DNA from 3 places in the Streptomyces sp. NPDC014734 genome. Region 2 is predicted to be linked to each of the others. Evidence: riboswitches for the same ligand, from Rfam matches in the RefSeq annotation. Region 2 holds a riboswitch; each other region holds the start of a gene.
What was found. Region 2 has a riboswitch for cyclic di-AMP ahead of ACF1CT_RS20595 (transglycosylase family protein). Riboswitches for the same ligand answer to the same signal wherever they lie in the genome.

Region 1 (7,636 bases), on a different contig from region 2:
GTCCTGGGGCTGCCGTACCTGATCAACGAGACGGCATACGCGGCGGTGACCTCGATCGCCGTGATCGGCCTCTACATCGCCTACGTCATCCCCACCCTGCTCCGGCTGCTCCGGGGCGGCGACTTCACCCCGGGGCCCTGGCACCTGGGCCGCTGGTCGCGCCCGATCGGTGTCGTCGCGGTGGTCTGGGTCGTGATCATCACGGTGCTGTTCATGCTGCCGCAGGTCTCGCCGGTCACCTGGGAGACGTTCAACTACGCGCCCGTCGCGGTTCTGGTGGTCCTCGGTTTCGCCGCGACGTGGTGGCTGGTCTCGGCCCGGCACTGGTTCCTCAACCCGGATCACCAGCGCACGACCACGCCCGCCGCCCCCGTCCGCACCCCGTGATTCCGTCGCGACGGGCCCGGTGGCCGATACCCGATCGGCTGCCGGGCCGCGGCGGGCTATGCTCAGGGGTGATTCGCCAAGGGCCGTTAGCTCAATTGGCAGAGCAGCGGACTTTTAATCCGTTGGTTGTGGGTTCGAGTCCCACACGGCCTACCGCGACAACAGCCCTCCCCGAACGTTTCGGGGAGGGCTGTTCCGTTGCCGGTCGACAGCGGATGCGAGGCGGACACCGGGGGCGTCGACGGCGCCGGTGTCCGGTGGCCTGTGGTGGCGCGAGGGGTGCCGTGCGGCTCCAGCCACTCGGCCCCGGCTCTCAGACCAGGAGCTTCGCCTTCGCCCGCTGGTACTCCTCCTCGGTGAGGGCGCCGCGGTCCCTGAGTTCCGCGAGCTTCGTCAGGTCGTCCACGTGGCTGTCCCGCTTCGGGCCGGAGGAGGCGTCGGCGGCGTGGGGGCCGGGGGTGCCGACGGCATCGCGTAGGTACGTCCTGAAGGCGGCCTCGCGTTCCTGCGCCTGTTTGGCGTCACGCCCGCCCATGGACCGGCCGCGCACGATCACGTACAGAAGGACGCCGAGGTAGGGCAGCAGAAGCGCCACGATCAACCATCCGGCCTTGGCCCAGCCGCCGAGGTCGTCGCTGCGGAAGATGTCTGCGATGACCTTGAAGAGCAGGAACAGCCACATGATCCAGAGGAAGAACCAGAGCATCGTCCAGAAGAGGTTGAGCAAGGGGTAGTTGTCCACGTTCGCTCCCCGGTCACCGCGATGTCGTCGCGTCGGCCAGTCGACTGATGAATCAGTGATATCACCCCATATCCGGATCCGCTCGTCGCCGTCCGGAGGGGTGGCGGCCGTTCGGCGAGGTGTTGCGGTGTCGGTGACGCGGCTCCGGCGGCGGCACCTTCTTCCGGTGCCCGTGTCCCGCCGCGTACACGGCCCGGACACCGAGTGGTCATGAGCGCTCCGAACATGCCGTAGAGTTGTGTTCACCGACGCGGGGTGGAGCAGCTCGGTAGCTCGCTGGGCTCATAACCCAGAGGTCGCAGGTTCAAATCCTGTCCCCGCTACTGAAGACCTGGGCCCGACACGCATGCAGCGTGTCGGGCCCAGGTCGTTCTGGCGTGCGACGGCCGGGCGCACATCGGGTGGGGTGTGAGCTGCGCCCTGCGGGTACCCCCATTGGGGGACGAGGATTCGCCGCACGGCTCCGCTCCGGCGAGCCTGAGGGCGGGGCGCGGTATCGTCCGCAGCCGCGCGTACCGGGCAGGAGACCACAGGTGTGGAAGCGGCTGAAGCGGCGCGGCAGGCATGCCGGAGAAGGGGCAGGGGTCGCCGGTACCAGGCAGTTCGTGCGCATGCTGCCCGCGCTGATGATCGCCGGCGGACTGGTGTTCGACCTGTTGACGCCGCCGACCTTCACCGCCATCCCGATGTTCGTGGCGGCACCGCTGATCGCCGCGCCGTTCTTCTCACTGGCCAGCACCATTCGTATCGGCGTCGCCTCGATGCTGGCCGTCGTCGCGCTGCGGCTGTTCAGCAGGACGTTGCCGGAGATCGTGCCGCTGATCGAACTGCTCACGCTGGCCACCGTCTCGATCCTGGCGGTGGTGATCAACGGGGTCGTGCGGCGGAGCAATGAGCAGTTGGCGTCCGCGAGGGTCATCGCCGAGCGGGCCATGCGCGCCGTGCTGCCGAAGCCGTCTGACCGGATCGGAGGGCTGCATGTGGCGGCCCGGTACGAGGCGGCCCAGGCGGACGAGTTCGTCGGCGGCGACCTGTTCGCCGTGACGGACACCCCGCACGGGGTGCGGCTGGTGGTGGGGGACGTGCGCGGGAAGGGGCTCGACGCCGTGGAGACGGTGGCGGTGGTCATCGGGGCGTTCCGGGAGGCGGCCGAACAGGAGCGTTTCCTGGAGGGCGTGGCGCGGCGGCTGGAGCGGGCGCTGGCGCGGGAGGGGGAGATGCGGAGGGGGCTCGACGCCGTGGAGGGCTTCACCACTGCCGTACTTGCCGAGATCCCGTCGGGGCTGTCCCGGGTCCGGATCGTCAACCGGGGGCATCCGGAGCCGATCCTGCTGCACCCGGACGGGGCGCTGGACGTTCTGGCGCCGTCGGTGCCCGCGCTGCCGCTCGGCATGGACCTGGGCGCGTGGCCCGACCGGGCGGACGAGTGGGAACTGCTGCCGGGAACGACTCTGCTCCTCTACACGGACGGTCTTTCCGAGGCGCGGAACGCCGAGGGGGTCTTCTACGATCCGGCGGCCCGGCTGCGCGGGCGGATCTTCCCCGGCCCCGAGGAGCTGCTGTCCGCGCTCACCGATGACGTGCGCCTGCACACGGGTGGCGAGTCGACGGACGACATGGCGCTGCTCGCGGTCGTGCGTCCTGCGGAGGGGCAGCCGGACCGGCGCAGAACCGTCCGGATCGTGGGGCCGGGCCCCGTGCGATCGGGATGACGTCCGGGCCGTCGAGGGCGCCACGGTGCGTAATCGAGAGACGCCGCTCCGATAACATTTGACGCAACGTCAGTTCAAGGGGTGTGACTGAGGGGCGATCAACTCGTCTGTTGCGTCCGCCTGTGTCCCGTAAAGTCCAGGCCAAAGACGTGAACGATCAGTGGGAACGGCTTGGAATCGGACCCGGGTGTCTATTAACGTTCGATAACGCAGTGCGGTCGTCCCAGCCGTCGTCAGTGGCGGCACCGCGTGCGAGCGCCGAATTCCGAAAGGAAACCGGGGAACCATCACCTTGGGGTGAATCGGACATCTGTGCCTCGTGAGAGGCGGAGAAGTCCGTAGGAGACCTTCCTGCTCCGAACCCGTCAGCTAACCCGGTAGGCGAGAAGGAAGGAAAGGAGTGCGCCCCCGTGGCGTCCAACAAGCCTGCCCCAGAGGCCCCCACCCGGCTCGACTCCGCATTCGGACCCGGTAACGGCGCCGACTTCGCCCCGGGGTACGGCTCCGGCCCGGGATATGGCTCCGGCCAGAGCTACGGTTCCGTCCAGGGTTACGGTTCCGGTTACGGTTACGCCCCCGAACCCGGCTACGGCTCCGAGTACGGAACCGTCGGCACGGGAACGGCGTTCGGCTCCGATTCCGGTACGTCGTACGGCACCGATCCCGGCATGGGCGGCGGTGAACCGGGCGAGGTCTTCGTCGCGGGCCGATCCGGCGGTGAGTTCCACGCCGACCTCGACCGCGGTCCCGAGCGTGCCCTGGACGAGTGGAACCCCACCGAGGAGTCCGTCCGTCCTGTACGCGGCAAGCACCGTGTCGCCAAGCAGCGCAACGGACTTGCCCGCAGTTCCACGGTGCTCGGGGTCGGCGTCATAGCGGCCGTCGGCGCGGGCGGCATGGCCACCGCGCAGAGCAAGCCGCCGGTCTCCATCTCGCTCCCCGACTCCATCGCGGACAACCTGCCCGACGCCGCGTCCCTTCCCGGCGTGGGTGCCTTCTTCTCGGGCGGCTCCGAGGACGACAAGCCCCGGGACACCACCGCCGACGCGCCGCTCACCACGGCCGGCCTCACCTCCGCCGAGGCCGAGCAGGGTACGACGGACGCGGGGGAGGCGCTCCGCGCCCGTATCCTCCAGCAGGCCGAGCAGCAGCAGGACGCCGCCGACGCCGAGGCCAGGGCGGCGCAGGAGAAGGTCGCCGCGGAGAAGGCCGCCGCGGAGGCCAAGAAACAGCAGGACGCCGCCGAGGCCAAGGTCGCCGCCGAGAAGAAGAAGGCGGAGGAGGAGGCCAAGAAGAAGGCCGAGGCCCTGCGTCTCGCCAAGCTCGCTGCCAGCTATGCCATTCCGGTCAGCTCCTACACCATCACCTCGACGTACGGGCAGGCCGGCCCCATGTGGTCCTCCGGCCACCACACCGGCCTCGACTTCGCGGCGCAGACGGGCACGCCGATCAAGGCCGTGCACAGCGGCACCATCAAGTCGGCGGGCTGGTCCGGCGCGTACGGCTACCGCACGGTGCTGGAGCTGGAGGACGGTACGGAGCTGTGGTTCTGCCACCAGTCCTCGATCGGTGTCGGCGTCGGCCAGAAGGTCTCCACCGGTGAGACCATCGGCCGGGTCGGTGCCACCGGAAACGTGACGGGAGCCCACCTCCACCTGGAGGTCCACACCCCCGACGGTACGGGTGTCGACCCGATGAACTGGCTCCGGAACAAGGGGCTCACCCCCTGAACCACCGCTGGACGGGCTCCGGATCGTCGTCTCCGGCCGTCCTGCGGTGCTGAGTTCCCGGTGGCGCTGAGCCCCCTGCGGTGCTGAGGTCCGCGCGCTACCGGGTCCCTCGTGGCGCTGAGCCCCTGCGGGCCTGGTGGGCCCGGTGGGCCCGGTGGTTCTTGTGGTTCTTTGTGGGCCTCGTGTCCTTGAGCCCTTGAGCCCTTGAGCCCTTGAGCCCTCGTGTCCTTGAGTCCGTTGGGGTTCACGTGCCCTTTGTGGACCGAGCTGGTTCGCCGGCCATGAAACCTCGGCGGCCCTGGCGCTCCCCCCGACGCCAGGGCTGCCGGCTTGCTTTTCGGCGCCCGTCCCGACGTCCGTTCCGACACTCGGCTCGGGCGTACGGGCGTACGGGCGTACGGGCGTACGGGTGTACGGCGCGCTGCGCGCGGCCCTTCGCGTCTGCGTCCGTGCCCGCGTCCGCGTTTGTGCCCGTGTGCGCGTGGCTGTCGCGCGAGTGTCCTGCTTCGAACGGCGGCGGTCGGCACGGCAGTTGCACGAGAAAGACCGAACAGGTGACGGCCGAACAGCCGATGTCCGGAATACCGCGGCGAGCGGAATTCGTTGGGCCACACATGACTTCTCTCCGTAAGCTGGGCGCTTCCGACCTTCAGGTCTTCCCCCTCGCCCTTGGCGGCAACGTCTTCGGATGGACGGCCGACGAGGCGCAGTCGTTCGCCGTGCTGGACGCCTACGCGGCAGCGGGCGGCAACTTCATCGACACCGCCGACGCCTACTCGGCCTGGGTTGCGGGCAACGAGGGCGGCGAGTCGGAAACCGTCATCGGCAAGTGGCTTGCGGCGCGGTCCAACCGGTCCGACATCATCGTCGCCACCAAGGTCGGTTCCCACCCGTCGTACAAGGGGCTTTCCGCCGCGACCATCAAGGCGGCGGCGGACGAGTCGCTGCGCAGGCTCGGCACGGACCACATCGACCTCTACTACACGCATTTCGACGACGAGACCGTTCCGGTCGAGGAGATCATCACCACCCTCGACGAGCTGGTGAAGGCGGGGAAGGTGCGGGAGATCGGCGCCTCCAACATCAGCGCCGAGCGGCTCCGGGCGTCCGTGGACTTCTCGGACCGCGAGGGGTTGGCCCGCTACGTCGCGCTCCAGCCGCACTACAACCTGGTCTCCCGCGACACGTATGAGGGCGCTCTTCAGGACACGGCCGCCCGGGCCGGCCTGGGCGCCGTCCCGTACTTCGCCCTCGCCGCCGGTTTCCTCACCGGCAAGTACCGTCCGGGAACTCAGGTGGAGAGCGCGCGGGCACAGAGCGCGGCGCCGTACCTGGAGTCCGAGCGCGGGCCGAAGGTTCTGGACGCACTGGACAGGGTCGCCCGGGCCCACGACGTGGAGATCGCGTCTGTTGCCCTGGCCTGGCTGGCCGCCCAACCCACCGTCGTCGCACCGATCGCCTCGGCCCGCACGGTCGAGCAACTGCCTGCCCTGCTGGCCGTCGCCGACCTGCGACTGACCGAGCAGGAACTGGCCGACCTCACCGAGGCATCCGCCTGATACCTGCGCCTGCCGCACCGTTCCCGCTCCCGTTCCCCCTCCTGTTTCTGTTTCTGTTCCTGTTGCGGTTCCTGTTCCAGGCTCAGTTCCCGGCTCATGAACAAAGGGCGGGCGGGGCCGGAAGCAAGTCGGACGCCGGACCGTCGGCACCAGGCCTCGGACGCGAGCGGCGACACGACGGCACCGCAGTGACGTGGGCGACGCCACCGCAGCGACGAGTACGAGACCCGCTCACCCGCGCATGGCGTGCGGGCCGAGCGGGTCGTCCCTCGTTGCCTCCGTGTCCGGGATCACCCCGTGTGCGGGACCGCCGCCCTGCTCGGAGGCGCTGCCCGCGGACGAGGCACCATGAGCGTGTGGACATCGAACTGCTCTACTTCGCCGACTGCCCGAACTGGCACCTCGCACACGATCGTCTCCGCGAAGCCCTCACGGCCGCAGGCCACCTCGACCCGGAGATCGGCCTCCGCGCCGTCGAGACGGATGAGGAGGCCCAGGCCCTGCGATTTCCCGGCTCACCCACGATCCGTGTCAACGGACAGGATCCCTTCCCCTCCGCGGCCCCGACCTATGGCCTGACCTGCCGGGTCTACGCCACACCGGACGGCCTGGCCGGAGCCCCCACCGTCGACCAACTCGTCCGGGCGCTCGTCGGCGAAGGCCAAGAACCGTCCCGTAACTTCTGATGCCGGGCACGGCGGGACGGCGACCGCCGCGTCGGCGCCGCGGAGTATCCGCAGCCCGGAAACCAACCGCAGCCCGGGAACCGACCGACGTGCGGCGCCTCCGGCGGTGCGGTGCCTCCGGCCGTGTGGTGCGCCGGGTCGTGCGATGCACCGGAGTTCTCAGAGCTGGGCCGGCCCGTTCCCGGTCTGCTGTCGTGGAGGCAGCAGGTACGGGTTGTGGCCGGTGTAATGCTGCGGGTACGGCGCCGGAAACCCCCACGGGGGCGGCGGCGGGTACGACGGGCGCAACCGACCCGTCGCCTGTGCCGCGTAGGTGAGGGCGGGCGCGGCCACGTCCCTGCGTTGCCAGAGGTGGTGCAGCAGCTCCAGCTCGCGTGCGGTGAAGTCAGGGCCGACCGCCCCGCGACGGGCCTGCCGACGGAGTGAGGCCAGTGACGTCGCGAATGATTCGTACTCGGCGACGGTGCGGGCGGCGGCCTTCCCCTGTGCCTTGATCTGCGCCTTGATCTGCTTCGTGTCCTGGGACTTCGTCCGCACTTCGGGGAACGGCCGGTACGCGGGAGGGTGCCCCGGCCCGTACATCGACGGGTGTCCCGGACCGCCGTACGGGCCTTCCCAGCTGTTCCCGGCCGCGGCGACGTGCCGTCGGGCCGCGTCGCGGGCCATGCCGCGGGCCCGCATCGACGACAGGGCGAGAGGTTCGGCCGGGGTGAGCCAGCCGGCCGCCGCGTAGGCGGGCAGCTCGGCGGCGAGCGTGCGCAGCTCCCGCTGCCGCGACCAGATCGCCAGCCAGGTCACCAGACCGAAGACCGGCACCATG
Region 2 (7,636 bases):
GTCGAGCGCGAGCGCGATGTCCTTGCCCGGGACGTAACCGGCCTCCTTGACGGCCTCGACGATGAGGTCGAGGGCGGCGCGGTTCGACTCCAGGTTCGGCGCGAAGCCGCCCTCGTCGCCGAGGCCGGTCGACAGGCCCTTGGTCTTCAGGACCTTCTTCAGGGTGTGGTAGACCTCGGCACCCCAGCGCAGGGCCTCGGAGAAGGACTCCGCGCCGATCGGGGCGATCATGAACTCCTGGATGTCGACGTTGGAGTCGGCGTGCGACCCACCGTTGAGGATGTTCATCATCGGAACGGGCAGCAGGTGCGCGTTCGGGCCGCCGAGGTAGCGGAACAGCGGCAGGTCCGAGGCCTCGGAGGCGGCGTGCGCGACGGCCAGCGAGACGCCGAGGATGGCGTTGGCGCCGAGCGAGCCCTTGTTCTCGGTGGCGTCCAGGTCGAACATCGCCTGGTCGATCAGCCGCTGCTCGGTGGCGTCGTAGCCGACGAGCTCCGGGCCGATCTGCTCGATCACGGCGAGGACGGCCTTCTCGACGCCCTTGCCCTGGTAGCGGTTGGGGTCGCCGTCGCGAAGCTCAATGGCCTCGAACGCGCCGGTGGAGGCGCCGGACGGCACAGCAGCACGGCCCGTGCTGCCGTCGTCGAGGCCGACCTCGACCTCGACCGTGGGGTTCCCCCGGGAGTCGAGGATTTCTCGGGCTACGACGACGTCGATGGACGGCACGAGGCATCTCCTTCTGGGATATGACGCTGGTTCTGCAGGGTCACTTTGGCCTTGCGACAAGAGCCTAACCGGCCCGGCCCGCTCGGCCCGACGACCGCCCGCCCCCTGGGACGAAAAAGGGCCCGAGAGGGCATGATCCGGGGCAAACGGCAGGTTCATTACGGATCAGTAACTACAAAGGTTGAACCGACGGGCGCCGCACACCGCGCCCCTCACGCAGAAACCCCGGCCCGGCGCGTACGGGGAAACGCGCGCCGGGCCGGGGTGGCTCGGGGAGGAGAGAGCCGGGCCGGGATGGCCCGGGGGGAGGGAGCCGGGACTACTTCGTCAGGTGCAGCTGCTGACCCGGGTAGATCAGGTCGGCGTCCTCGACGATGTCCTTGTTCAGCTCGAACAGCCGCTGCCAGCCGCCCTTGACCTTGTGGTCCGCGGCGATCTTGCTGAGGGAGTCGCCGGAGACGACCTTGTACTCGCCGTCGCCCTTCTCGACCTTCTCGCCGGTCGGGGTGGTGACGGTCTTCTTCGACTCGGCGCGCGGGGCGGCGTGGCGCTCCGAGCGGGAGGCGGCCGGGGCCTCGGTGCGCTCGGCCTTCTTCGGCTGGGCCTTCTTCGGCTGGGCCTGCTGCGACTGCTGACGCTTCGGCGCCGAGGGGGTGCTCTGCTGCTTGGCGGCACCGGAGTTGGCGGAGGAACCGGTGTCGACACCCGGGTCGACACCGTCGTTGCGCAGGTTGCCGGCCCAGGCGCAGCCCCAGGCACCCGGACCCTGCATGGCGAGAAGGCGCTCGGCGGTGGCGATCTGCTGGGCCTTGGTGGCCAGGTCGGCGCGGGGGGCGTACTGCGTACCGCCGGCGGCGGCCCAGCTGGACTGCGAGAACTGCAGACCGCCGTAGTAGCCGTTGCCGGTGTTGATGGACCAGTTGCCGCCGGACTCGCACTGGGCGACGGCGTCCCAGGTGGAGACGGAGGCGGCGGAAGCGCCGGTCGCACCCATCAGCGGAACGGCGACGGCGGTGCCGGCGACACCGGCGAGCGTGGCGATCCGGACGGCCTTGGACGGGCGGCGGTGCTTGCCCTTGCCGGAAAACAGCATGGAACTTCTCCTCACCGACGCCTACGAGGTGAGCTGTCGGGTTCGGGCCAAGTGAGTTGCCCGGTCGCACGTCCTAGCGCGCGACTTCACCCCTAGCCGGTCCTGATGCGTCCTTCGACGACCGGGCCGACGCCTACCTGGGTCCCCCGCTCCTGCCTACGGCGCTTTCGCGTCTGTTCCCCCCGACCGACGGCAGGATTCGGCGTGACGGTCGACGGGGCCCGCGGTGCGAGCGGTTTCGAACGTAAACATACGCAAGCCCTACATTCAAAGATGGACACATCGGACAATATGCCCTTACTTGCATCCGATGAACTGCCGTTTCCGCAGGTCGGGAGCGATGCGCGAGAACACCTCGGACACGACACGCCAATACACGCAAAGAGACCCATGTCTCACTTGGACACAAGTGGACATAGGCCCCTGAAGCACCCCAGACTTTGAGGCTCTTTCAGTCGATTGTCAGGCAGTTCTCAGCCTGCCCTCACATCGAGTTCGAGGTTCTGGCCAGGGAGGATGAGGTCCGGGTCGGAGCCGACGACGTCCTTGTTCGACTCGTAGAGCGCGGTCCACCCACCGGGAACCTTCTGTGCGTCAGCAATCGCCCAGAGATTGTCACCGGGACGGACGGTGTAGGTGTCGTCGGCGACCGGGGCTCCCGTGTCGCGGGCCCCGCCCTCGCCCCGGGAGGCGTGACGGCCCGACTCGCGGTCGTCGCCGCCGGACGAGTCGCGGCCCTCCTCGGCGGCCGGGGCGCCGCGGTGCTTGCCACCCGTGCCCGCGGCACCGTCCGTTCCGGACGGGGCGGAGGAACCCGAGGGATCGGAGGAACCCGAGGAACCGGGGCCTGACGAACCGGACGCGTCGTTCGCGCCGGGGGAACGGGAGGCGTCCGCGGACGGGGACGCCGACTCGGTGGCCGAGGGGTTCGCGGACGGCTCGGTGCCGCCCTTCGGCTCCTTGGCGTCGTCCGCGGGCGTGGCGCCGTCGGACGGGGACGCCGACGCGCCCTTCGCCGGCTGCTCGCTCCCCGTCGCCCCCGCGGACTGAGCCGGGTCGGCGGAGGGCGTCACTCCCGGGTCGACCCCGGGCAGCGCCCCGCCCGTCGCGAGGCCGGAGATGACCGCACAGCTCGGCCACGCCTTCGGGCCCCGGGCGTCGAGGATCTTCTCGGCCACCGCGATCTGCTGCGCCCGGCTGGCGAGGTCGGCCCGCGGGGCGTACGACTCACCGCCGTACGCCTTCCAGGTCTCCGGGGAGAGCTGGAGGCCGCCGTAGGAGCCGTTGCCGAAGTCGGCGCTCCACGTGCCCCCGCTCTCGCACTCGGCAACCCGGTCCCATGTCGTGGCGTCGGCCGCCTGCGCGGCGCCCGCGCCGAGCAGCGGGATGGCGATGGCGGATCCGGTCACACCCGCGGCGACGACGATGGCGGGTGCCTGACGAGGGCGGCGGTGTCGGCCGTTCGCGGAGCCCATGGGATTGCCTTCCGTGTGACGGACAAGGTCTGACGAGCGACTGGTGGGTCGAACGGTGAACCTAGCCGGACCCGAACGCGTGTCACAAGTCGATGCAGCACGGATCACGTCAAAGTCACAGAGTTGACGCGGCGTCAGTCCCAGGGGCTCCGGGGCGGGGCGTGAACTCAACCGGCAGGGTGCGCAGTCCGCGCATGATGAGCCCTCCGCGCCACCGCAAATCGGCAGGTTCTCCCGCGAGTCGCAGGTCCGGAAGGCGGGTCAGCAGCGTGGCGAGTGCGGTCCGTCCCTCCAGTCGGGCGAGCGGCGCGCCCAGACAGTAGTGGATGCCGTGCCCGTATCCGAGGTGCTGATTGTCACGCCGTGCGAGGTCGAGCGTGTCGGGGTCGTCGAAGCGCGCCGGGTCGCGGTCGGCCGCCGCGAGGACGACCAGGACCGGGTCCCCCGTCTCGATGTCCCGGCCGCCGAGCGTCAGCGGTTCGGTGGCGAACCGCCAGGTCGCGAGTTCCACCGGCCCGTCGTACCGCAGCAGCTCCTCGATCCCGGTCTCCAGCAGCCCGCTGTCCCCCGCGTCGAGGGAGCGTTGCAGCCGTGCGCGCTCCGCGGGGTTGCGCAGCAGCGCGTACACCCCGTTCCCGATCAGGTTGACGGTCGTCTCGAACCCGGCGAAGAGAAGGATGAAGGCCATGGCCGCCGCCTCGTTCTCGGTGAGGTGCTCGCCGTGGTCGCTCGCCCGGATCAGTCCGGAGATCAGGTCGTCCGACCCGTCCTCCCGCAGCTCCTCCCGCTTGCGGTGGATCAGCTCGGCGAGGTAGCCGCGCATCTTCTTCACCGACCTGGCGACCCCGCCGCGCGGGCCGCCGCCGTGCCGGATCATCATGCCCGCCCAGTCCCGGAAGTCGTCCTGGTCCTCGCGCGGGACTCCCAGCAGGTCGCAGATGGCGTAGATGGGGAGCGGGAACGCGAAGTCGTGGATCAGGTCGGCCCGCCCCTCGGCGGCGAAGCGGTCGATGAGCCGGTCCGTCAGTTCCTGCACGCGCGGCGCGAACTCGGCGACCCGGCGCGGGGTGAACGCCTTGGACACGAGCCGGCGCAACCGGGTGTGGTCGGGCGGGTCGATGTTCAGCAGGTGCGTCATCAGCTCCGCCTTGCGCTCGCCGGGGATGCCGGTCTTCCCCCTGGCGTGTGCCGGTTCGGCGTGGTGGGCCGGGTTCTTCGAGAGCCGGGTGTCGGCGAGTGCCTGCCGGGCGTCCGCGTACCGGGTGACCAGCCACGCCTCGACGCCGCTGGGCAGCGCGGTGCGGTGCACGGGGCTGTGCTCGCGCAGCCAGGCGTAGGCCGGATACGGGTCGGTGGCGAACTCCCAGGTGAAGAGTTCGGGGGCGCTCGCGGGACAGGCGGCGGGCAGATCGGCCGGGCGGTCGGCGGGGCCGTGCTCGGGGCGGTCGGCGGGGCTGTGGTTCACCCCCCGACGTTATCCGCCGCCGTCCGGGCCCCGTCCTCGCGGTGCCGGCCCGGCCGGTCCCGCGGGTGCCGTCCCGGACGTCGGCCGACCTCCGCGGCCCCGGCGGCGCCGTCCCGGGCGTCGGCCCACCCGGTGCCGTCCTGGTCTCAGAGCCTGTCGGGTGACCTCTGACCGGGCGGGCGAAGGCCACCCGACAGGATCTCAGCCGACGCCCTCGGCGGCGCGAATGGCGTCCCGGTAGGCGCGGCCCGCGGCCCGCAGCGCGGCCTCGGGGTCCACCCCGTCGCGTTCCGCGCGCACGGCGAGGGCGAGGAGTTCGTAGCCGATGCCCTCGCCCGTGGGCAGGGGAACGTCGAGCCCGGCGGTACGGACCCGGGAGGCGAGTTTCGCCGCCAGTGCCAGACCGGGCTGACCGACCGGCACCCCGTCGGTGACCGACGCGCGCCGCTTCTCGATCGCCTTGGTCCGCAGCCAGTGCTCGCGCACGTCCTCGGCGGTCTCGGCGGTCTCGTCGCCGAAGACGTGCGGATGGCGGTGGATGAGCTTCTCGACGATGGTCGCGGCCACGTCGTCGACGGAGAACGCCTCCTCCCCGTCCTCGGGGCGGCCCTCCTCGGCGATCCGGGCGTGGAAGACGACCTGGAGGAGCACGTCCCCCAGCTCCTCGCGCAGTTCCTCGCGGTCACCGTCCTCGATGGCCTCGACGAGTTCGTACGCCTCCTCGACCGCGTACTTGGCCAGGCCCTCGTGGGTCTTCTGCGAGGTCCACGGGCATTCCCTCCGGATCCGGTCCATGACCTGGACCAGGTCGAGGAGCCGCGCGCCGGGCAGGTCGTAGGAGCCGGGAAGCAGTTCCAGGTCCGGCATGTCCACCCGGCCGGAACCGGCGAGCCGGGCGAGCCCGTCCGTCAGGGGCCGGTTCCCCTCCCCGCCGGTGAGGACGACCACGCTCCGGCCGCCGGCGCAGGCGTCGACGAGTTCCTGGGCGGTGGGGGCGGCGTGCTCGACGGCGACGCCCGCCTCGCGCAGATAGGGGAGCTGCGGGTGGTCCGGCTCGGCGCAGACCACCCGGTCCGCGGCGTGCAGCGCCTGCCATGCGGGCCAGGACAGCAGTCCGGGCGCCACCCGGTGGCTGGCGGTGAGCAGGACGATGCGGCCGGGGTCTTCAGCGTTCACTGTTCGAATCTACCTCCGGCCACCCTGGCCTCGTCCCCGCGGAGCCGTGCGCCCGGCCCCGTGCGCCCGGCCCCCGTACCCACGAGGACCGGGCGGGCGTCGCTACGCGCCCGTCTCCGGCCCCGCACCGGCGGGCTTGGTGACCTGGGAGATCCAGGGGGCCCGGTAGCCGGCGAGCTGGGTCTGCTCGTCGTTCCAGGTGCCGTAACGCGGGTTGACGTCGACCTTCAGCGCCTTCGACGCCTTGCTCAGGGCCGCGCCGACGGCCTGCTGCCCCTCGGGCTGCTGCAGGTCGGCGCCGAGCGCCCGGGCCAGCTTCGTCAACTGGACCTGCTCACGCAGCACGGCGTCGATCTGGTCGGGCGCGACCCAGCTCTGCTGGAGCATCGCCGTCCGCAGCCGCTCCTCTCCCCCGGACTGGGCGACCGCCGCCTTCCGCATCTGCTGGATCTCGTTGCGGTTGACGGTCACGCCCGCGTCCCGCGTCGCCCGGTCCAGGACCCGGTCGAAGATCAGACCGTGCAGTTTGGCGCGGCCGAGCTGCCCGGAGTTGTCGATCAGCTGGTCGGCGTCCGGGGCGTCGCGCTGGGCGTCGCGCACCGCCGCCACCTGGCCCTGGAGGGTGGACACCTCGATCCGGTCACCGCCGACGAGGGCCGCGGCGCCCGGATGGGCCTCGCCGCCGCAGGCGGTCAGGAGCGGGGCGCCGGCCAGCAGGGCGGCGGATACGGTGAGCGCGGTGCGACGGCGGCGGTGCAAAGGAACCTCCCGGGGAGACTTTGTGCATCAGTGCACAAGACCTTGCGGTGATCGATGGTAGGCAGTGGACGGGATCGGGGCCACTGGTTCGACCAACGATTCGGGAGGAGTTGGGGATGTGGGCCCCGCACGGCGCCCGGCGCGGCACCCGGCGCGGCCCGCCGACGACCGCCCCCGGCCCCACTCGTGAGGTGTTTGCCGGAGACCGCCGGCGACCGCCTCCGGCCCGCTCACGAGGTGCTTGCCGGGAGCCGGTCGGCGTCCGGGCGCAGCATGATCGCCCGCGAGACCACGAAGGTGATCGGGATGGCGGCGGCCGCCGCGACCAGCGGCGCGTACCGGCTGCCGAGCCCGGCGACGTCGACCAGCAGATACACCCCGCCGGTCGTGATGACGAAGTTGGCGGCGTTGGTGAGCGGGAAGAGCAGGAACTTCCGCCAGGTGGGGCGGGTCCGGTAGGTGAACCGGCAGTTGAGGAAGAAGGAGCCGGTCATGCTCAGCGCGAAGGCGGCCACATGGGCGGCGACGTACGGCAACGGGTTCAGCAGAAGCAGGTAACAGCCGTAGTACGTAGCGGTGTTCACGACACCGACGGCGGCGAAGCGCGCCATCTGGGCGGTGACCGTCATCGGCGTACGAGCTCCCGGCGCTCCCGTGCCGACGCGGATGGTGTCGGGCTGCTGGTGGCCCTCACCACGTTGGTGGCCTTCACCAGGAAGTGCGGGCGCCGCTTCACCTCGTAGTAGATGCGGCCCACGTACTCGCCGACCACGCCGAGCATCACCATCTGGACCCCGGCCAGAGCGGTGACCACGACGATGAGGGTGACGTATCCGGGGGTGTCGACCCCGCGCACCAGCGCCACGCCGACGATCCACGCCGCGTAGGCGAGGGCGACCGACATCAGCAGCATGCCCAGGTAGAGCGCGGCCCGCAGGGGTT
Region 3 (7,636 bases), on a different contig from region 2:
GGCTCGGCATGAGCCCGTACAGATCTCCCGAGGAAAGGCATCACCCATGCTGTTCCGTCCCGCCGCCCGCCACGTGCTGCCCGAGTTCACCGAGCGCACGGCCACCGGGACCCGCACCCTCGACCCGTACTCCAAGCTGCTGGCCGAGCGGATCGTCTTTCTCGGCACCGAGGTCGACGACGTCGCGGCCAACGACCTGATCGCCCAGTTCATGTACCTGGAACACGCCGCTCCGGACCGGCCCGTGTCCCTGTACATCAACTCCCCCGGGGGCTCGTTCGCCGCGATGTGCGCCATCCACGACACGATGGAGTACCTCACCTGCGACGTGGAGACCTACTGCCTCGGGCAGGCCGGCTCCCATGCGGCCCTCCTGCTCGCCGCGGGCACGCCCGGACGACGTCACATGCTGCCCGGCGCCCGTGCGGTCGTATGCCAGCCGGAGCTCGCCGAGCCGGTGCGGGGGCAGCCGTCGGATCTGGAGATCGAGGCACGCGAACTCGAACGGGTCCGCGAGACGCTCGTCGCGCTGCTGGCCCGTCACACGGGCCGGGCCGCCGACCGGATCGCCGAGGACATCGAACGCGATCTCGTACTCGACGCGCCGGGCGCGAAGGCGTACGGGCTCGTGGACCACGTCCTGGAAAGCCGGAAGTCGTCCTTCCGCCCGCGCGACACGCGGTGAGGACGGCATGCGTCCGCCGGAACCGCCCCCGCTGCCCGCGCTGACGCGCGCGGAGGGGGAGTTCATCGACCGCTACCTGGAGGTCGTCGATCAACTGGGCCGGATCAATCCGGCCCGTGGCAGCGACACCTACGGGGCCCTGCGCGCCGCACAGGCGCTGGCCTCCCGGGCGGGCGCGCTACGGGACGCCCTGGCACTGATGCACGAGCGCGGCGAGACCCGGATCCACGCCGCGACCCTGGCACGTGCGCTGCGCGTCCTGGACGGGGAGCGGCGGGCCGGACGCGTCACCCTGCCGCCCGCTCCGCCGAGTTGATCGCCGGGCCATCGGCGGACCCGCAGGGTTTCCCGCCACCTTTCCCGCGCGACACGCCCGGCAAGTAAACCGACTTTCCTACTCTTTCAGCGTAGAAAACGCGCCCAGCGAGCAAGATTCCGACTTGCACACATCTTGGCGAAAACTGATGTAGTCCACCCTTTCCCCCTGGTGTGCGACCGGCCCGGACTCACGGAGTGATGACCGAAAGCACCTACTCCACTCGAACAGGTCAGTCGTGAGGAGACTCACATATCATCGTTTCAGCTCGGAAATCCGGCTGTCGGTGCGTCAAGATCCCTGGGACGACAAGCCCCCGCCACCGCGGCGGGGCGGTCCGGGCGGACGCCGAGTCCTGCCGCCGCGCGGATGACTGGTCGACAGAAGTGGATCGGCAGGAGTGGAGGACCCGAGCACAACGGGTCGACCGGACGAACGGTCGGCCCTCGGGGTGAAGCCGCCGCGTGCGGCCGGGCAACTTCGCCAGCCCGAACCCGACAGGTCATCCTTCACAGGCGGCTGACGAAGGGTTGCGCATGACTGCGCAGGTTCATGTCCCGTCTCTGCTCGCCCGGGCCGGTACGGCCTCGGTTCTCACTCTGGCCGCCGTCGGCGGCACCATGCTCGCACCGGGTGCCGCCACCGAGGCCCAGGCAGCCGCTCCGTCGCTGAAGGCGCTCAACATCGCCGCGTCGAAGAAGGGGGCACCGTACCGGTGGGGGGCCACCGGCCCCTATCGGTTCGACTGCTCGGGGCTGACGGTCTACTCGTTCAAGAAGGCGGGCAAGAAGCTCCCCCGCACGGCCCAGCAGCAGTACAACAAGACCCGCCACATCTCGGCCTCGCACCGGCAACGCGGCGACCTGGTCTTCTTCCACTCCGGCCGCAGCATCTACCACGTGGGGATCTACGCCGGACACAACAAGATCTGGCACTCGCCGAGAACCGGCTCGGTGGTCCGGCTGGAGAAGATCTGGACGAGGAGCGTCTTCTACGGACGCGTCCGCTGACGTCCGTCCGACGGTCCGGGGCGCCGGCCGGCCCCGGACCCACGGCGGTGCACGCCGCCTTCGGCCGCCTTCCGTTCACGGCGGCTCGGGGGTCCGGCACCGAACCCCGGCGGCCCGGTCGCCCGCCGCGGAAGACAGTTCACTCCCGCGCGGAGATGTCCCACGGGAGTGCGACCCAGACCGTCTTGCCCCCGTCGGCGGTCGGGGTGACGGCGAGCTGTCCGCCGCACTCCTTGGCCAGCATCCGGATGATCCCCATGCCACGGCCGTTGTCCTGCTGCACGGCGGCGGGCAGTCGGCGCGGCCGGCGTGGATGACTGTCCGTCACTCCTACGAGCAGCCGTTCCTCCCGCTCCAGCCGCAGATCCACGGTGAAGGTGGGCGACTGACCGAGGGTGTGCTGGACCGCGTTGGTCGCGAGCTCCGACACGATGAGCCGGATGGTGTCGGCGAGTTCCGTTCCCGCGGCCAGCCCCCACGCGGAGAGCACCCGCGACACGTGACTCCGGGCGGCCGGGACCGAGACCGGCTCGCTCGGCAGAGTGATGCTTGCTTCCTGATGGTCTGCCACGGCGAACCGCCCCTCTCCCACCCGGACCGGCAGACGCCCGGCCCTGGTTGTGCTTCGCGCCAGATTGCCACTGATCCGGCCCTCTGTGCGGGTGATCCACCAAGATATGCATATATCTGTCGCTCGATGCGGTGAAATCCGCCGCGGAGAGCCGGGGGCGCGCGCCAGACTGTCCGCTCGGAACGAGAGGGAGGGAGGCCGCGCATGCAGCACGGCCCTGCGGTACGGCGCCGCAAGCTCGGGGAGGAACTGCGGAGTCTGCGCCACACGTCCGGACTGACGAGTCGCAACGCCGCGCGGATGCTCGGCTGGCACCAGTCGAAGGTGAGCCGGATCGAGACCGGGGTGAGCGGGGTGCGGCCGGCCGACGTGATCCGGCTGCTGGACGCGTACGGAGTGGACGACGCGCAACTCCGGACACTTCTGGAGACGCTGGCGGGCTCGGCGGGAGGCGGTGGTACAGGATGGTGGCACGCCTACCGCGGCCTGATTCCGCCCCAGTACCGCGACTTCATCAGTCTGGAGTCCCAGGCCCGCACCGCGCGGACGCTGGAGACCTCGGTGGTTCCGGGGCTGCTCCAGACCGCCGACTACGCGCGAGCGGTGACCCGGGCGTCGCTGGACGGGCTGCCCTCCGGTCAGCTCGATTCCCTGGTGGAGGTGAGGCTCACCCGGCAGGGGGTGCTGCGCACGGATCCGCCGCTGCGACTGAGCGCGGTGCTGGACGAGGCGGTACTGCGGCGAGAGGTCGGCGGGCCCCGGGTGATGAGGGAACAACTGCGCCATCTGACGCGGGTGGCCCAACTCCCCCACGTACAACTCCAGTTACTGCCGTTCTCCGTCGGCGGGTACGCCGGGCTCACCGGCCCTTTCGTTATCTTCTCATTTCCGAACACTTCTGATCTGGACGTGGTAGTTCTCGACCATTTGACGAGTAGTCTCTATCTGGAGCGGAAAGAAGACCTTGAGGCGTACAGCTCGGCCTTCCGCACCATGCAGTCCCACGCGCTGTCGCCGCAGCAGTCGTTGGAGCTCATCACCGCGATCGACCGCGACGGTCATTGACCCCGGACCGCCGGAGGAGACGTCATGTCGGATTGCCTCGCCCAGCACGAGTTGCGCTGGCGGCGCAGCAGTCGCAGCACGGGTATGAACAACTGTGTGGAGGCCGCGCCGTTCGGTGAGGGGCGGCTGGCCGTGCGGGACTCCAAGAACGTGTCCCGGGCGCCGTTGCGGTTCTCCGCATCGGCCTGGGCCCTGTTCGTCTCCGGTCTGCACCGGCAATCGGTCAGCTGACGGCGGGGGCGGTTCGCCGAAGGATCTCCACCGCGTCGGCGATCTGCTCCTCGGTCAGGTCGGCGCGTGCGGTCAGCCGCAGCCGGGACACACCGTCCGGCACCGACGGCGGCCGGAAGCAGCCGACCGCGACGCCCGCCCCGCGGCAGTCCGCCGCCCAGCGCACCGCCGCCTCCGCCGACGGGGCCCGCACGGAGACCACTGCCGCGTCCGGACGCACGGCGCTCAGCCCGACAGCGGTGAGCCGTTCGTGCAGTCCGGTCGCGACCGCGCGGACCCGGTCGGCGCGTTCCGGCTCGCGGCGGAGCAACCGCAGTGCGCCGAGCGCGGCAGCCGCGGCGGCCGGGGCGAGGCCCGTGTCGAAGATGAACGTGCGGGCCGTGTTGACCAGGTGCTCGATGACCCGGGACGGACCGAGTACCGCTCCGCCCTGGCTGCCCAGGGATTTGGAGAGGGTGAGTGTGGCGACGGTTCCGCCGTCTCCCGCGATTCCGGCGGCCGCGAGCGCGCCCCGGCCGCCCGGGCCGAGCACGCCCAGGCCGTGCGCGTCGTCGACGAGCAGCGCGGCGCCCTCCGCGCGGCAGGCCCCGGCCAGTCGGGACAGCGGCGCGGCGTCGCCGTCGACCGAGAAGACCGAGTCGGTGACCGCGAGCGCGCGCCCCTCGTGCGCGCGCAGCGCCTTGCGCACGGCTTCGGGGTCCGCGTGCGGGACGACGGACGTCTCGGCCCGGGAGAGCCGGCAGCCGTCGACGATCGAGGCGTGGTTGCCCGCGTCCGAGACGATCAGCGAACCGCGCCCGGTGAGCGCGGTGAGCGCGGCGAGATTGGCGGCGTAGCCCGAGGAGAGCACCAGGGCCGCCTCGAATCCGCAGAATTCCGCGAGTTCGCGTTCGAGTTCGGCGTGCAGGGTCGTGGAGCCGGTGACGAGGCGCGATCCGGTCGCCCCGCCGCCCCATCGACGTGCCGCCTCGGCCGCCGCCCCGGTGACCTCGGGATGCCTGGTCAGGCCCAGATAGTCGTTGCTCGCGAGGTCCAGGAGCCCGGGCCCGGCGGGCCGGGGGCGGAGCACACGGACGAGTCCGTCGGCCGCACGGCGGCGCGCCGCGTCGTCGATCCAGTCGAACGGGGCGGAGGGCATGAGCGGTCCCTTTGTAGGCAGTTCACAGACCATATCCGGGCGGGCCCCAGGTCATGGTGTGGCAATGCCTACACCCTTCGTAGGCTCTGTTGTCCGGTTCCTCCTTGGCTACCGGGTGCGTCGTGGGCCAGGATCGATGCCATGGACCTCCTGAACACGCTGGTGGACAAGGGGCTGCGGCGCGAGCTGCCGACCCGTGAAGAAGCTCTCGCCGTACTGGCGACCCCGGACGACGACCTGCTCGACGTGGTGGCGGCGGCCGGAAAGGTGCGCCGTCAGTGGTTCGGGCGGCGCGTGAAGCTGAACTACCTGGTCAATCTCAAGTCGGGGCTCTGTCCGGAGGACTGCTCGTACTGCTCGCAGCGGCTCGGTTCCAGGGCCGGGATCCTCAAGTACACCTGGCTGAAGCCGGACGAGGCGTCGAAGGCCGCCGCGGCAGGGGTGGCGGGGGGCGCCAAGCGGGTGTGCCTGGTGGCGAGCGGCCGCGGTCCGACGGACCGTGATGTCGACCGGGTCTCGGAGACCATCGGGGCCATCAAGGACCGGCACGAGGGCGTCGAGGTGTGCGCCTGCCTCGGTCTGCTGTCCGACGGGCAGGCCGAGCGACTGCGTTCGGCAGGGGCCGACGCGTACAACCACAACCTCAACACGTCCGAGGGGACGTACGGCACCATCACCTCCACCCACACCTACGCGGACCGGGTGGAGACCGTGCGCCATGCGCAGTCCGCCGGGCTCTCCGCGTGTTCCGGGCTGATCGCCGGAATGGGCGAGAGCGACGCCGACCTTGTCGACGTCGTGTTCTCGCTGCGCGAGCTGGACCCGGACTCGGTGCCGGTGAACTTCCTGATCCCGTTCGAGGGAACGCCGCTGGCCAAGGAGTGGAACCTCACGCCGCAGCGGTGCCTGCGCATCCTGGCGATGGTCAGGTTCGTCTGCCCCGACGTCGAGGTGCGGCTCGCGGGCGGGCGCGAGGTGCACCTGCGCTCGATGCAGCCGCTGGCACTGCACCTCGTCAACTCGATCTTCCTGGGCGACTACCTCACCAGTGAGGGGCAGGCCGGGCAGGCGGACCTGGACATGATCACGGACGCCGGGTTCGAGGTGGAGGGCGCGGGCACGACGACGCTGCCCGCCCATCGCCGGTCGGCGGAGGGCGGCTGCGGCACCCGGGACGGCGGCTGCGCGCCGTGCGACGGCGGCGACACCGGTCGCGGCGTCGACGAGACGGCCGCCGCACGTCCCGACCTGGTGGCGGTGCGGCGCCGCGGAGCGGGTACGGATCTCGCGCCCAATGCCTGAGCCGCTCTCCCCCGCCGCGCCCGGGCCGCTGTCCCCCGCCGAGCTGCGGTCGCTGGACCGGGCGCACGTCTGGCATCCGTACGGCCCGATGCCGGGTCGCCAGGAGCCCCTGGTCGTGGAATCCGCGTCCGGGGTACGGCTCCGGCTGGCCGAGCCGGCCCACGGCTGGCACGAGCTCGTCGACGGCATGTCGTCCTGGTGGTCGGCGGTGCACGGCTACAACCACCCGGTGCTCAATGAGGCGGCCCGCGGCCAGCTGGACCGGATGAGCCATGTGATGTTCGGCGGGCTCACCCATGAACCGGCGGTGCGGCTGGCCGCCCGGCTGGTGGAGATCACCCCGGAGCCGCTGCGTCACGTCTTCCTCGCCGATTCGGGTTCGGTGTCGGTCGAGGTCGCCGTGAAGATGTGCCTGCAGTACTGGCGCTCGGCCGGACGTCCCGCCAAGCAGCGGCTGATGACCTGGCGCGGCGGCTATCACGGGGACACCTGGCAGCCGATGTCGGTGTGCGACCCCGAGGGCGGCATGCACGAGCTGTGGTCGGGCGTTCTGCCCCGGCAGGTCTTCGCGGACGCGCCGCCGGCGGGCTTCGGCACGGAGCCGGATGCCGGATACGTGGATCATCTGTGGGAGCTGGTCGCGAAGCACGCCGATCGGCTGGCCGCGGTGATCGTGGAGCCGGTGGTGCAGGGCGCGGGCGGGATGCGGTTCCACTCCCCCGCCTACCTGAAGGTGTTGCGCGAGGCGTGCGACGCGCACGACGTGCTGCTGGTGTTCGACGAGATAGCCACGGGATTCGGCCGCACGGGACGGTTGTTCGCCGCCGGCCACGCGGGGGTCTCCCCGGACGTGATGTGCGTGGGCAAGGCGCTGACCGGCGGCTATCTGACGATGGCGGCGACGCTGTGCACCTCACGGGTGGCCGAGGGCATCTCGCGGGGCGAGGTGCCGGTGCTGGCGCACGGGCCGACGTTCATGGGCAACCCGCTCGCCGCCGCGGTGGCGTGCGCCTCCGTCGACCTGCTGCTCGACGGGGACTGGGAGCGGGAGGTGGGGCGGATCGGTGCGGGGCTGCGGGAGGGGCTCGCGCCGGCGTCCGGGCTGCCCGGCGTCCGGGACGTGCGGACGCTCGGTGCGATCGGGGTCGTACAGCTCGACCACGAGGTGGACATGGCGGCGGCGACGCGTGCGGCGGTACGGGAAGGGGTGTGGCTGCGGCCGTTCCGCGACCTCGTCTACACCATGCCGCCGTACGTGACCCGGGACGATGACGTGGCGCGGATCTGTCGTGCCGTGTGCGCTGCCGCGCGGGAGGGC

Region 1: linked by a shared signal. The riboswitch ahead of ACF1CT_RS04045 (M23 family metallopeptidase) and the one ahead of ACF1CT_RS20595 (transglycosylase family protein) in region 2 are both predicted to bind cyclic di-AMP.
Region 3: linked by a shared signal. The riboswitch ahead of ACF1CT_RS24770 (C40 family peptidase) and the one ahead of ACF1CT_RS20595 (transglycosylase family protein) in region 2 are both predicted to bind cyclic di-AMP.

The regions. Positions count from the first base shown of each region.
Region 1 covers NZ_JBIBYN010000002.1:23,914-31,549, reverse strand. The annotation lists gene ACF1CT_RS04070 (amino acid permease) at 1-387, shown strand, start outside; tRNA gene ACF1CT_RS04065 (tRNA-Lys) at 468-540, shown strand; gene ACF1CT_RS04060 (SHOCT domain-containing protein) at 701-1,129, opposite strand; tRNA gene ACF1CT_RS04055 (tRNA-Met) at 1,379-1,452, shown strand; gene ACF1CT_RS04050 (PP2C family protein-serine/threonine phosphatase) at 1,741-2,841, shown strand; cyclic di-AMP (ydaO/yuaA leader) riboswitch at 3,088-3,240, shown strand; gene ACF1CT_RS04045 (M23 family metallopeptidase) at 3,510-4,571, shown strand; gene ACF1CT_RS04040 (aldo/keto reductase) at 5,186-6,130, shown strand; gene ACF1CT_RS04035 (hypothetical protein) at 6,487-6,816, shown strand; gene ACF1CT_RS04030 (PrsW family intramembrane metalloprotease) at 6,976-7,636, opposite strand, start outside.
Region 2 covers NZ_JBIBYN010000012.1:128,219-135,854, reverse strand. The annotation lists gene eno (phosphopyruvate hydratase) at 1-726, opposite strand, end outside; gene ACF1CT_RS20595 (transglycosylase family protein) at 1,046-1,819, opposite strand; cyclic di-AMP (ydaO/yuaA leader) riboswitch at 1,823-1,993, opposite strand; gene ACF1CT_RS20590 (transglycosylase family protein) at 2,293-3,294, opposite strand; gene ACF1CT_RS20585 (cytochrome P450) at 3,410-4,702, opposite strand; gene ACF1CT_RS20580 (nucleoside triphosphate pyrophosphohydrolase) at 4,961-5,935, opposite strand; gene ACF1CT_RS20575 (SurA N-terminal domain-containing protein) at 6,038-6,694, opposite strand; gene ACF1CT_RS20570 (GtrA family protein) at 6,925-7,323, opposite strand; gene ACF1CT_RS20565 (glycosyltransferase family 2 protein) at 7,320-7,636, opposite strand, start outside.
Region 3 covers NZ_JBIBYN010000017.1:42,528-50,163, reverse strand. The annotation lists gene ACF1CT_RS24780 (ATP-dependent Clp protease proteolytic subunit) at 50-685, shown strand; gene ACF1CT_RS24775 (hypothetical protein) at 693-1,001, shown strand; cyclic di-AMP (ydaO/yuaA leader) riboswitch at 1,370-1,534, shown strand; gene ACF1CT_RS24770 (C40 family peptidase) at 1,538-2,011, shown strand; gene ACF1CT_RS24765 (ATP-binding protein) at 2,151-2,582, opposite strand; gene ACF1CT_RS24760 (helix-turn-helix domain-containing protein) at 2,787-3,647, shown strand; gene ACF1CT_RS24755 (DUF397 domain-containing protein) at 3,672-3,878, shown strand; gene ACF1CT_RS24750 (8-amino-7-oxononanoate synthase) at 3,871-5,016, opposite strand; gene bioB (biotin synthase BioB) at 5,158-6,318, shown strand; gene ACF1CT_RS24740 (adenosylmethionine--8-amino-7-oxononanoate transaminase) at 6,311-7,636, shown strand, end outside.